Marinomonas mediterranea MMB-1: one gene and its partner. The protein of the gene in region 1 interacts with the protein of each later gene in a pairwise test. Links are inferred from orthologs where the notes say so. Each region holds a gene or a part of one and is shown on either strand. Other genes may lie near its edges.

Evidence for each region.
Region 2: the proteins of ftsZ (region 1) and rlmN interact in binary tests that used the Escherichia coli proteins (3 or more experiments, as listed by UniProt). The link is inferred for Marinomonas mediterranea MMB-1 from one-to-one orthologs.

The regions. Positions count from the first base shown.
Region 1 is NC_015276.1:2,779,224-2,784,788, reverse strand. Bases 1,640-4,575 are described here. They hold ftsZ (cell division protein FtsZ), read left to right. Parts: upstream 1,640-2,454; coding sequence 2,455-3,696; downstream 3,697-4,575. Other genes in these bases: lpxC (UDP-3-O-acyl-N-acetylglucosamine deacetylase), read left to right, coding at 3,802-4,575; ftsA (cell division protein FtsA), read left to right, coding at 1,640-2,411. In the rest of the region: MARME_RS12670 (D-alanine--D-alanine ligase), read left to right, coding at 1-378; MARME_RS12665 (cell division protein FtsQ/DivIB), read left to right, coding at 383-1,072; more of ftsA, read left to right, coding at 1,140-1,639; more of lpxC, read left to right, coding at 4,576-4,716; preprotein translocase subunit SecA, read left to right, coding at 4,868-5,565. UniProt on the Escherichia coli protein: Essential cell division protein that forms a contractile ring structure (Z ring) at the future cell division site. The regulation of the ring assembly controls the timing and the location of cell division.
Region 2 is NC_015276.1:1,364,713-1,368,870, reverse strand. Bases 1,315-4,158 are described here. They hold rlmN (23S rRNA (adenine(2503)-C(2))-methyltransferase RlmN), read right to left. Parts: upstream 3,376-4,158; coding sequence 2,254-3,375; downstream 1,315-2,253. Other genes in these bases: ndk (nucleoside-diphosphate kinase), read right to left, coding at 3,596-4,003; MARME_RS06180 (RodZ domain-containing protein), read right to left, coding at 1,315-1,907. In the rest of the region: ispG (flavodoxin-dependent (E)-4-hydroxy-3-methylbut-2-enyl-diphosphate synthase), read right to left, coding at 1-861; more of MARME_RS06180, read right to left, coding at 870-1,314.

The DNA of each region.
Region 1 (5,565 bases):
GTTTCGATTATCAATGACGAAGCATACCCTGCAATCGGTCTCAAACCGTCAGAAGATCATCAGCTGTACGATTACGAAGCAAAATATTTGGCGGATGATACCGAATATCGATTGCCTTCTGGTTTGAGTGACGATGATGAATCTCGGTTGAAAGCGTTGTCTCTTGATGCTTATTTAGCTGTTGGGTGTAAAGGTTGGGGCCGTGTTGATGTTATGCGTCGTAATAACGGCGACTTTTCCGTGCTTGAGGTAAATACCTCTCCTGGAATGACGTCTCATAGTTTAGTGCCAATGGCGGCTGCTCATGTCGGTATCAGCTATCAAGATTTAGTCGAAAAAATACTGTGTTCTGCTTGGGATTCAGTGGGGAGTATCTGAGAAAATGCGTTTAGCGGCCTTGCTTGGGGCGATTTCTTTGATTGTGTTCGCTATTTTCCAAGGGGAGCAAGATAGTTCACCTAATGAGCGCTGGTTTGCTGTCAAAAAAATAGAAATTGAAGGTCGGCTGATCAATGCTAAGCGTCAAGAGTTAGAAATAGCTTATGATGTATTGTTGGGTGAAAGTTTGCTAACTCTTTCGCTGTCGCAAGCAGAGACGGTTGCAGTGTCTCCTGAGTGGGTCGCCAGTGCGCGCATTCGAAAGGTATGGCCGGATAAAATTGTGGTTGAGGTGAAAGAACATCAACCGATCGCTTATTGGAATTCGAGGCAGATAGTCACCTCGAATGGAGAGGTGATTTCTCCTCGTCATGGCGAAACTTTGCCGCTAGCGAATTTGAAAGGTCCTGATTCTAGTAGTCAGGTTGTTTTGGATCAGTTTGGTCTTATGAGTCAAATGCTATCAAACTCGTCATTGAGAATAAAAGAGCTTGTACTGGAGAAACGTGGTGCATGGAATATCAAGTTTCAAAATGATGTGTATGTAAAACTCGGGCGAGACAAGGTTTTAGAGCGTTTACAGCGGTTTATTGCCGTGTATAAAAGTGATTTATCAGGTAAAATAGAGAATGTTTTGTCTGTTGATGCTCGGTACCCTCATGGGGTGGCGGTACAATGGAACGAGAAATTATGAATTTGGCTCGCTTGTTGCTTGAATATGAGCATAAAAGTTGCGATTTAGCGATAACTAGGAAGGTAGAATGATAGTTGGCTTAGACGTTGGTACATCAAAAGTAACTTGCATAGTAGGTGAGGTACTAGGTGATGGAAACGTTGAAATTGTTGGTATAGGTACTCAGCCTGCTAAAGGGATGAAAAGAGGCGTTGTTATCAATATTGAATCTACCGTTCAGTCTATTCAAAGAGCGGTAGAAGAAGCAGAGTTGATGGCGGGGTGTAATATTCACTCTGTCTACGTTAGTGTGGCTGGGAGTCATATCCGTAGCCAAAACTCTCACGGTATTGTTGCAGTAAAAGATGGTGAAGTTCAAAAAGAAGACATTGAACGTGTCATTGATGCTGCTCAAGCTGTTCCTATTTCTTCTGACCAACGCCTTCTTCATGTTCTGCCACAAGAGTTTCAAATTGATTCGCAGGAAGGTATACGAGACCCTTTGGGTATGTCTGGTGTGCGCCTTGAGGCCAATGTTCATTTGGTCTCGGGGGCTGCTAATGCTGTGATGAACGTCGAAAAATGCATCAAGAAATGTGGTTTGGGTGTTGATGGCGTTATTTTGTCTCAACTTGCTTCCAGTGATACTAGCTTAAGCGAAGACGAAAAAGAGCTTGGCGTTTGCCTTGTTGATATTGGTGCTGGAACGTCTGATATTGCCGTTTGGGTGGATGGTGCTTTGCATCACACTTCTGTTGTTCCTGTTGCAGGCGATCAGGTTACCAATGATATTTCTATGGCTTTGCGTACGCCAACGGTACATGCTGAAGATATAAAGATTAAATATGCCTGTGCGTTGTCCTCGTTGGCTTCTACCGATCAAGTGATAGATGTTCCGAGCGTTGGGGATCGCCAGTCGAGGTCTATTTCTCGTCATGCATTAGCGGAAGTTGTTGAAGCTCGCTACGAAGAAATTTACCAACTTATCTATGATGAGTTGCAACGTAGTGGTTTTGCGGAACGAATACCTGCAGGGGTTGTCGTAACTGGCGGCACTGCGTTAATGGAGGGTGCTGTTGAGCTCGCGGAGCGTATCTTTGATATGCCTGTTCGGCTAGCGACACCAACGAATGTTAAAGGAATCTCCGAGATTGTCGATAACTCTATGTATGCGACAAGCGTTGGTTTATTAGCAAATGGAAGTGCTGAAATGGATGATATGGTTGCCGAACCGTCAAGTGTTTTGCGGGCCGGAAGTAGTAGAAATACACAAGATGTTAACTCTGATGAGACCAAGCCGTCTTTCAGTGCAACGAAAGCTTGGCATAAAGTAAAAGATTGGTTTCAAAGTTATATTTAATGATTGTCATTTTTGACAGCAGATTTTTAGGAGCGCGTCGCCCATGAATGTGTTTGATTTAGCAGATGAAAATTTATCCGACAACGCTGTAATCAAGGTTGTTGGAGTTGGTGGTGGCGGTGGCAATGCCGTGCGTCATATGTTGGAAAACCAGCTTGAGGGCGTAGAGTTTATCTGCGCTAATACGGATTCTAAGGCTCTGATGGGGCTGGATTCTGGAATTACATTGCAGCTTGGTACCACGGTGACAAAGGGGCTTGGTGCGGGAGCGAACCCTTCCGTTGGCCGTGATTCTGCATTAGAAGATCAAGAGAAAATTACTCAGCTTCTAACGGGTGCAGATATGGTATTTATTACGGCTGGTATGGGTGGTGGCACCGGAACGGGAGCTGCACCTGTCATTGCTCAAGTTGCACGAGAATTGGGGATTTTGACTGTTGCCGTTGTGACGAAGCCGTTTCCATTTGAAGGGCGTCGCAGAGCTAAGGTTGCAGATGCGGGGCTTCAAGAGCTACGTGAGAATGTTGACTCGCTTATAACCGTTCCGAATGAGAGGCTGCTGCCTGTTTTAGGTAAGAATATTTCATTACTTAAAGCGTTTGGTGAAGCGAATAATGTTTTGTTCAATGCTGTTCAGGGTATTACCGACCTTATAATGAGACCTGGTTTGATAAACGTCGATTTCGCCGATGTTAAAACAGTGATGTCGGAAATGGGGATGGCAATGATGGGAACGGGGTCTGCCATCGGAGAAGATCGTGCGCGTGTTGCTGCGGAAGCGGCAATACACAACCCTTTGCTTGAAGATATTAATCTTAAAGGTGCTCGTGGCGTATTAGTTAATATCACGGCAAACGAAGAGGTGGGCTTGTCTGAGTTTACCGAAGTTGGTGGGATCATTGAGGAGTATGCGTCAGAAGATGCAACGGTTGTTATTGGTTGTGCAATTGATCCGACTGTAGAAGATGAAATGCGGGTCACGGTAGTTGCTACGGGGCTAGAAGGGCAAAGTGCTAATGTTGAGATGAAATCCGCAGTGGGTGATGTGTCTGCGGTAAAGCCTTCAGTAACTCAGTCTGCGCCTTCTGCATCTAACGCATCAAAGCCAGCTGTAGAAGCGGTGGCTAAGCCAGTTGTAACGTCTTCTGCTGTTCAGAAGGATGACGTTTCTTCTGAGGAGTCGCAGGTTAAGGCAAACGATAAGAGTTTAGAGTCCTCTAAAGGGGCAGATGATCAATTATCGTATTTGGATATCCCAGCGTTTTTGCGTCGTCAGGCTGATTGATTTGCGTAAAAAATACGTAATTAATCATCTTTGAATTGTATAAATTTTAGTTAGTTGATAACATTCTCATTAATTAACTATCTGTAATGAAATTGTAGGAAAATAATGGTACGTCAGCGCACACTGAAAAATATTATCCGCGCTACTGGGGTTGGCTTGCACTCTGGTGAAAAAGTGTATTTGACGCTCAAACCAGCGCCAGTCAATACTGGTATTGTGTTTGTTCGGACTGATCTTGAGCCACCGGTAGAAATAGTTGGCGATGCGCGTGCTGTTGGGTCGACAAATTTTGCGACAGCGTTGTGCTCTGACGACGTTAAAGTAAGTACGGTAGAGCACCTAATGTCTGCGATGGCGGGATTAGGTGTAGACAATGCTTATGTTGAGGTGAGTGCAAGTGAGATTCCTCTAATGGACGGAAGTGCTAGTCCATTCGTGTTCTTGCTGCAATCTGCTGGTCTTGAAGAGCAAAGCGCACCGAAAAAGTTTATTCGTATCACCAAGCCGATTCGAGTAGAGGAAGGGGATAAATATGCCATCCTTGAGCCTCATTCTGGCTTTAGGCTGACTTTTACGATCGATTTTGATCATCCTGCTATTGGTGAAGATGTTCAGAATACCTCGATTGATTTCTCTACAACGACTTTTGTGAAAGAAATCAGTCGTGCTCGTACGTTCGGGTTTATGAAAGATCTTGAGTACTTCAAAAACAATGATTTGGCTCGTGGCGCTAATATGGATAACGCCATTGTTCTTGATGACTTTAAAGTTCTGAATGACGAAGGATTGCGTTATAGAGATGAGCTAGTGCGCCATAAGGTTTTGGATGCGATTGGCGATTTATATCTACTAGGACATAGTTTGATTGGTGAGTATAAGGCTCATAAATCAGGGCATGCTCTAAATAATAAGCTACTGCTAGCTTTGCTTGAGCGTCAGGATGCGTGGGAATATGTTTCATTTGAAGATGAGGCTCAAGTGATGCCCATTTCATTTGTAGAGCCTGTTGCTGCGAATTAACTGATTGTAAATTAAGCATTTAGTTGTTTATACACAAAAAAGCCAGACAAATGTCTGGCTTTTTTGTGTATATATGCTTGTTATTTCATGTTTTGCCCCACATTACCATGTTAAACTCTAACCACTATAAATTTAGCGACGTTGAAATAAGATGCTAGGAACAGTCATTAAGAAAGTTATCGGTACAAAGAATGACCGAGAAGTTAAAAAATACAGAAAAGTTGTTAATCAGATCAATCAGCTAGAAGAGCGCTACTCTGCTTTTAGTGATGATGAGTTAATGGCGCAAACATCCGACTTTAGGTCGCGCTTAGAGAAAGGCGAGACCTTGGGCTCCCTGCTTCCTGAGGCTTTCGCAACCGTTCGCGAAGCGAGTAAGCGAATCATGGGTATGCGACATTTTGATGTTCAGCTGATTGGGGCAATGGTTCTCAATAATGGCTCAATAGCAGAAATGCGCACGGGTGAAGGTAAAACACTTGTTGCTACTTTGGCTGTATACCTTAATGCATTGACTTCGAAAGGTGTTCATGTCGTTACAGTCAATGATTATCTAGCAAAGCGTGATGCTAACTGGATGCGCCCACTGTACGAATTTCTCGATCTAAGTGTCGGTGTTGTCTATGCTGGGCAAGAGAAGGAAGAAAAGCGAGCGGCTTATTTGAGCGATATTACCTATGGCACAAATAATGAGTTTGGCTTTGACTACTTGCGCGACAATATGATCTTTAGAATGGAGGACCGCGTTCAGCGTGATCTTCATTTTGCTGTGGTTGATGAAGTTGACTCTATCCTAATCGATGAGGCAAGAACGCCACTTATTATCTCTGGAGCTGTAGAAGACAGTTC
Region 2 (4,158 bases), 1.4 Mb from region 1 along the record:
AAGCTCGTTCATCGTTTTGATAACATCGAAATTTTGTCGAGAACAACTTGGGCAAGCGATAAAGTTAATGCCTCGATTGCGAATTTTTAAGCTTCTTAGCATATCCCAACCGACTTTAACTTCCTGAACCGGATCTGCGGCAAGCGATACGCGCAGAGTATCACCGATACCATCCATCAACATTAGCCCTAGACCGATGGAAGATTTAACCGTTCCTGAACGTAACCCACCTGCCTCTGTTATCCCCAAATGCAGAGGGTTATCTATCTGTGTCGCAATTTTACGGTAAGCCTCAACCGTCATAAATATATCTGAGGCTTTTAGACTTAGTTTATATTCATGGAAGTCTAGTTCATCAAAATACTCAATTTGACGAAAGGCAGATTCGACCAACGCATCGGGCGTTGGCTCACCGTATTTTTTCTGTAAATCTTTTTCTAAAGACCCCGCATTAATACCAATACGGATTGGGATATTTTTGTCCCGAGCACAATCAACTACGGCACGAACTCGATCTTTGTTACCGATATTACCCGGATTAATTCGCAAACAATCGACGCCGTACTCAGCCACTTTTAACGCAATACGGTAATCAAAGTGAATATCCGCCACGAGCGGAACGGACACTTGCTTTCGAATTTCCTTAAATGCTTCTGCTGCATCCATAGAGGGTATCGACACTCGGACAATATCCGCTCCGGCTTGCTCAATAGCCGTAATTTGAGCCACTGTCGCATCAACGTCACACGTTTCTGTATTCGTCATACTTTGAATACTTATAGGCGCACCGCCCCCAACAGGAACGTTCCCAACCATTATTTGACGAGACTGCCGACGCTTAATAGGTGATTCGAAATGCATAGTTCTCTCTACTTGAGCTCAAAACGAGCTAGGTCTTTACGAATAAATGAAGAAAAGTCGAACTCTTCGCCTTTGAATTTAATCGATGATACTCCGCGAGCAAACCCAAGTACGATTCGATAAGGCGCGTTACCATTTAGTTCAAGCGTACTTCCTTTAGACTTCACACCTGAATACAGTATTTTTCCTTTACCATCTCTTACTTCAGTCCAACAGTCCGCACTGAAAGACATTTCTACTTCATAATTGTAAGCAAGGACTGGCTCAGCAACAGGCTTGTTCAAACTTGAATCTTGAGCCGCTTCTTTAGCTACTTTTTCTGGGTCAACTCCAGCCTCTTCTAATAGGGCTTTCGTTTCTGCAGACAAGCCCGTTTCGATATCAGACTCTTCCTTTGTATTTTCAATACGATCTGCATCGTCTAAATTACGCGTTGGAGACTGAGCACTCTCCAACTGGTTACCCGATGCATCACTTGCCTCTGCATTCGGCGCAGAGATACCTTCTTCATTCTTCAGAGATAAATCGCTACCATCAGAGCTAACATCAGCATTTAGACCAACCTGCTCCGATTGTGATTCCGAAGCGGCTTCTTGAACCACTGATTCGACATTTTCTTCGTTTGAATCTTCGTCAAGTGTTGGCAACCAGACCGCTACAAACACAATCACAGCGACAAGAACAATGGAAATAAAGATTACAATTGGATCACCAAAGTTTGCCTGTTTATTCACTTTATCTACAGGTTTAACCGTTGGCTCGGTAGTCGCTTGTTGAAGGTCAAAAGCAGAAAGGATCGCACGAGGGTCAAGAGCCAATAAACGGCAATAGCTCTTAAGATAACCTCTCGCAAAGGTGATGCTACGAAAGAAGTCGAACTGATTGCTTTCAAGCGCAATCACTTGTTCTATCGGCAATTTCAATTCTGTCGCGACCTGTCTTTCATCTAGGCCTAGCGACATTCTTTTCATTTTTAATTTTTTTCCGATGTCCGTTTCGCCAGTATCTTCTGGCAGAACCATCTCTGTCTCATATTCGGTAGTCATTTTTATACCTTGGGTCTCAGGCAAAACAAGGTGGCATACAATAAATGGAAAGAAAGGTCAGTTTCGTGAAGAGTAACTCACGACAGACATTTCCATTTCATTACCTACGTAGCGGGCTTACAAGTGAAGTAATTTACTCATATACGCCGAAACATAAGCTATCGAGCCTGATGTATACTTAAAAGCACACCTTATCAATAATGGCTATTAAAACAAGATTGACGCTTACCATCAAATCTCATTCGCAAAAGAATGCATTTTTTTATCTCGAATTCATAAAGAAGACGAACTTTGACCATTTTTTGACAGCTTTACTGATTCAAAGTTCAAACCTCTCGTTTTATGACTACGATTGATCACCAATTTCACGAAGTTCAATATACTTCTGAGATCGGCGAGTCTTATCATGAAAGTCACCAACCAACTGTCCACATGCGGCATCTATATCGTCACCACGAGTAGTCCTAACTGTCACAGTGTACCCATCATCAGCCAAAATTTTCTGGAACCGACGAGTTTGATTGTTAGAAGGTTTTTCATAACCAGAATGAGGAAAAGGATTAAATGGAATTAAGTTCACCTTACATTCTAAGTCTTTTAGTAAATGAGCTAACTCTCGTGCATGTTGTTCTTGATCATTGACTCCCGCCATCATTGTATACTCAATGGTAATATGGCGCTTATCTGGAAGATTATCCAAATAGTGCTGACACGCTTCCAGCAACTCTTCAATCGGATACTTGCGGTTGATTGGGACTAATTCATCTCGCAGCGGGTTATTGGGAGCGTGCAAAGAGATCGCCAAAGAAACGTCCGTACGCTTAACCAATTCATATATCTTTGGAACAACACCTGATGTACTCAACGTAACGCGACGCTTTGAAAGCCCGTAAGCGTTATCATGCATCATAAGAATCATGGCATCGACAACAGGTTCAAAGTTCATCAGCGGCTCGCCCATCCCCATCATCACAACGTTTGTAACGCGGCGAGGACCATTTGGATCCATTGGCCCAAATGATTTAATAGCAATCCACAACTGACCAATAATTTCCGCTGGCGTCAAGTTGCGGTTAAACCCCTGCTTGCCCGTTGAACAAAAGCTACAATCTAGAGAACACCCTACTTGAGAAGACACACACAGCGTTGCACGGTCCCCGTCAGGAATAAGCACTGTCTCAACACAATCGTTCATGCCACCTTCAGTACGAATGATCCATTTTCGAGTTCCGTCAGTAGAGATATTTTGCTCCACGATTTCCGGAGCACGGATTTCACATATTCCCTCAAGTTTCGCTCTAAGCTTCTTGCTGACATCAGTCATCTCTTCAAAGCTTTCTGCACCTTTTTGATGAATCCACTTCATCACCTGGGTTGCACGAAATTTCTTCTCACCAATCGACTCAAAGAACTCAACGAGCTTTTCTGGAGATAAACCGAGCAAATTAACTTTTTGTGTAGCAGACATGTTTTAACCAATCACTTGCGTATACGCTTTGAGGCTTCTCTACAATAAAGATGCGATAAGCAAGAAATCGCTTGAGAGCCTGTGTTTCAAAATAATAAATACGAAAAAAGCTTCTGAAAAGAAATATGCTTTTCAGAAGCCTCTGAATAAAGGCGCGACGATTTATTCATCACGCCTCTGCAAGTCTATTTACTATAGTAGTAAATAGACTTATTAATTCTTACTTACCGAAAAAGTAAGCAACTTCGCGTTCAGCAGAAGCAGCAGAATCAGAACCGTGTACAGCATTTGCGTCAATAGATTCAGCGTAATCTGCACGCAAAGTACCAGTTGCCGCTTCTTTAGGGTTAGTTGCACCCATAAGCTCACGGTGACGAGCAACCGCGTTTTCACCTTCAAGAACAGAAACAACAACAGGACCAGAAGTCATGAAAGCAACTAGGTCGTTGTAGAAAGGACGCTCTTTATGCTCAGCATAAAAACCACCAGCAAGCTCATCATCCAGTTGGATCATTTTCGCTTCAACGATTTTTAGGCCAGCACGCTCGAAACGAGTGTAGATTTCACCGATAACATTTTTTGCAACTGCATCTGGCTTGATGATTGATAGAGTGCGTTCTAGCGCCATTTTTAAACTCCAATATGTATTTTAATCAGATTCAAACACTGAACCTGTTATCTAAAAAGTTTCGCGCGTGGATTATACGCATGTCTTTATTAAAATTGTATGCCGTTCGCAAAAAACTTTGTCTATTTTTTAGGCAAACTTAAAAATAAAGTCAC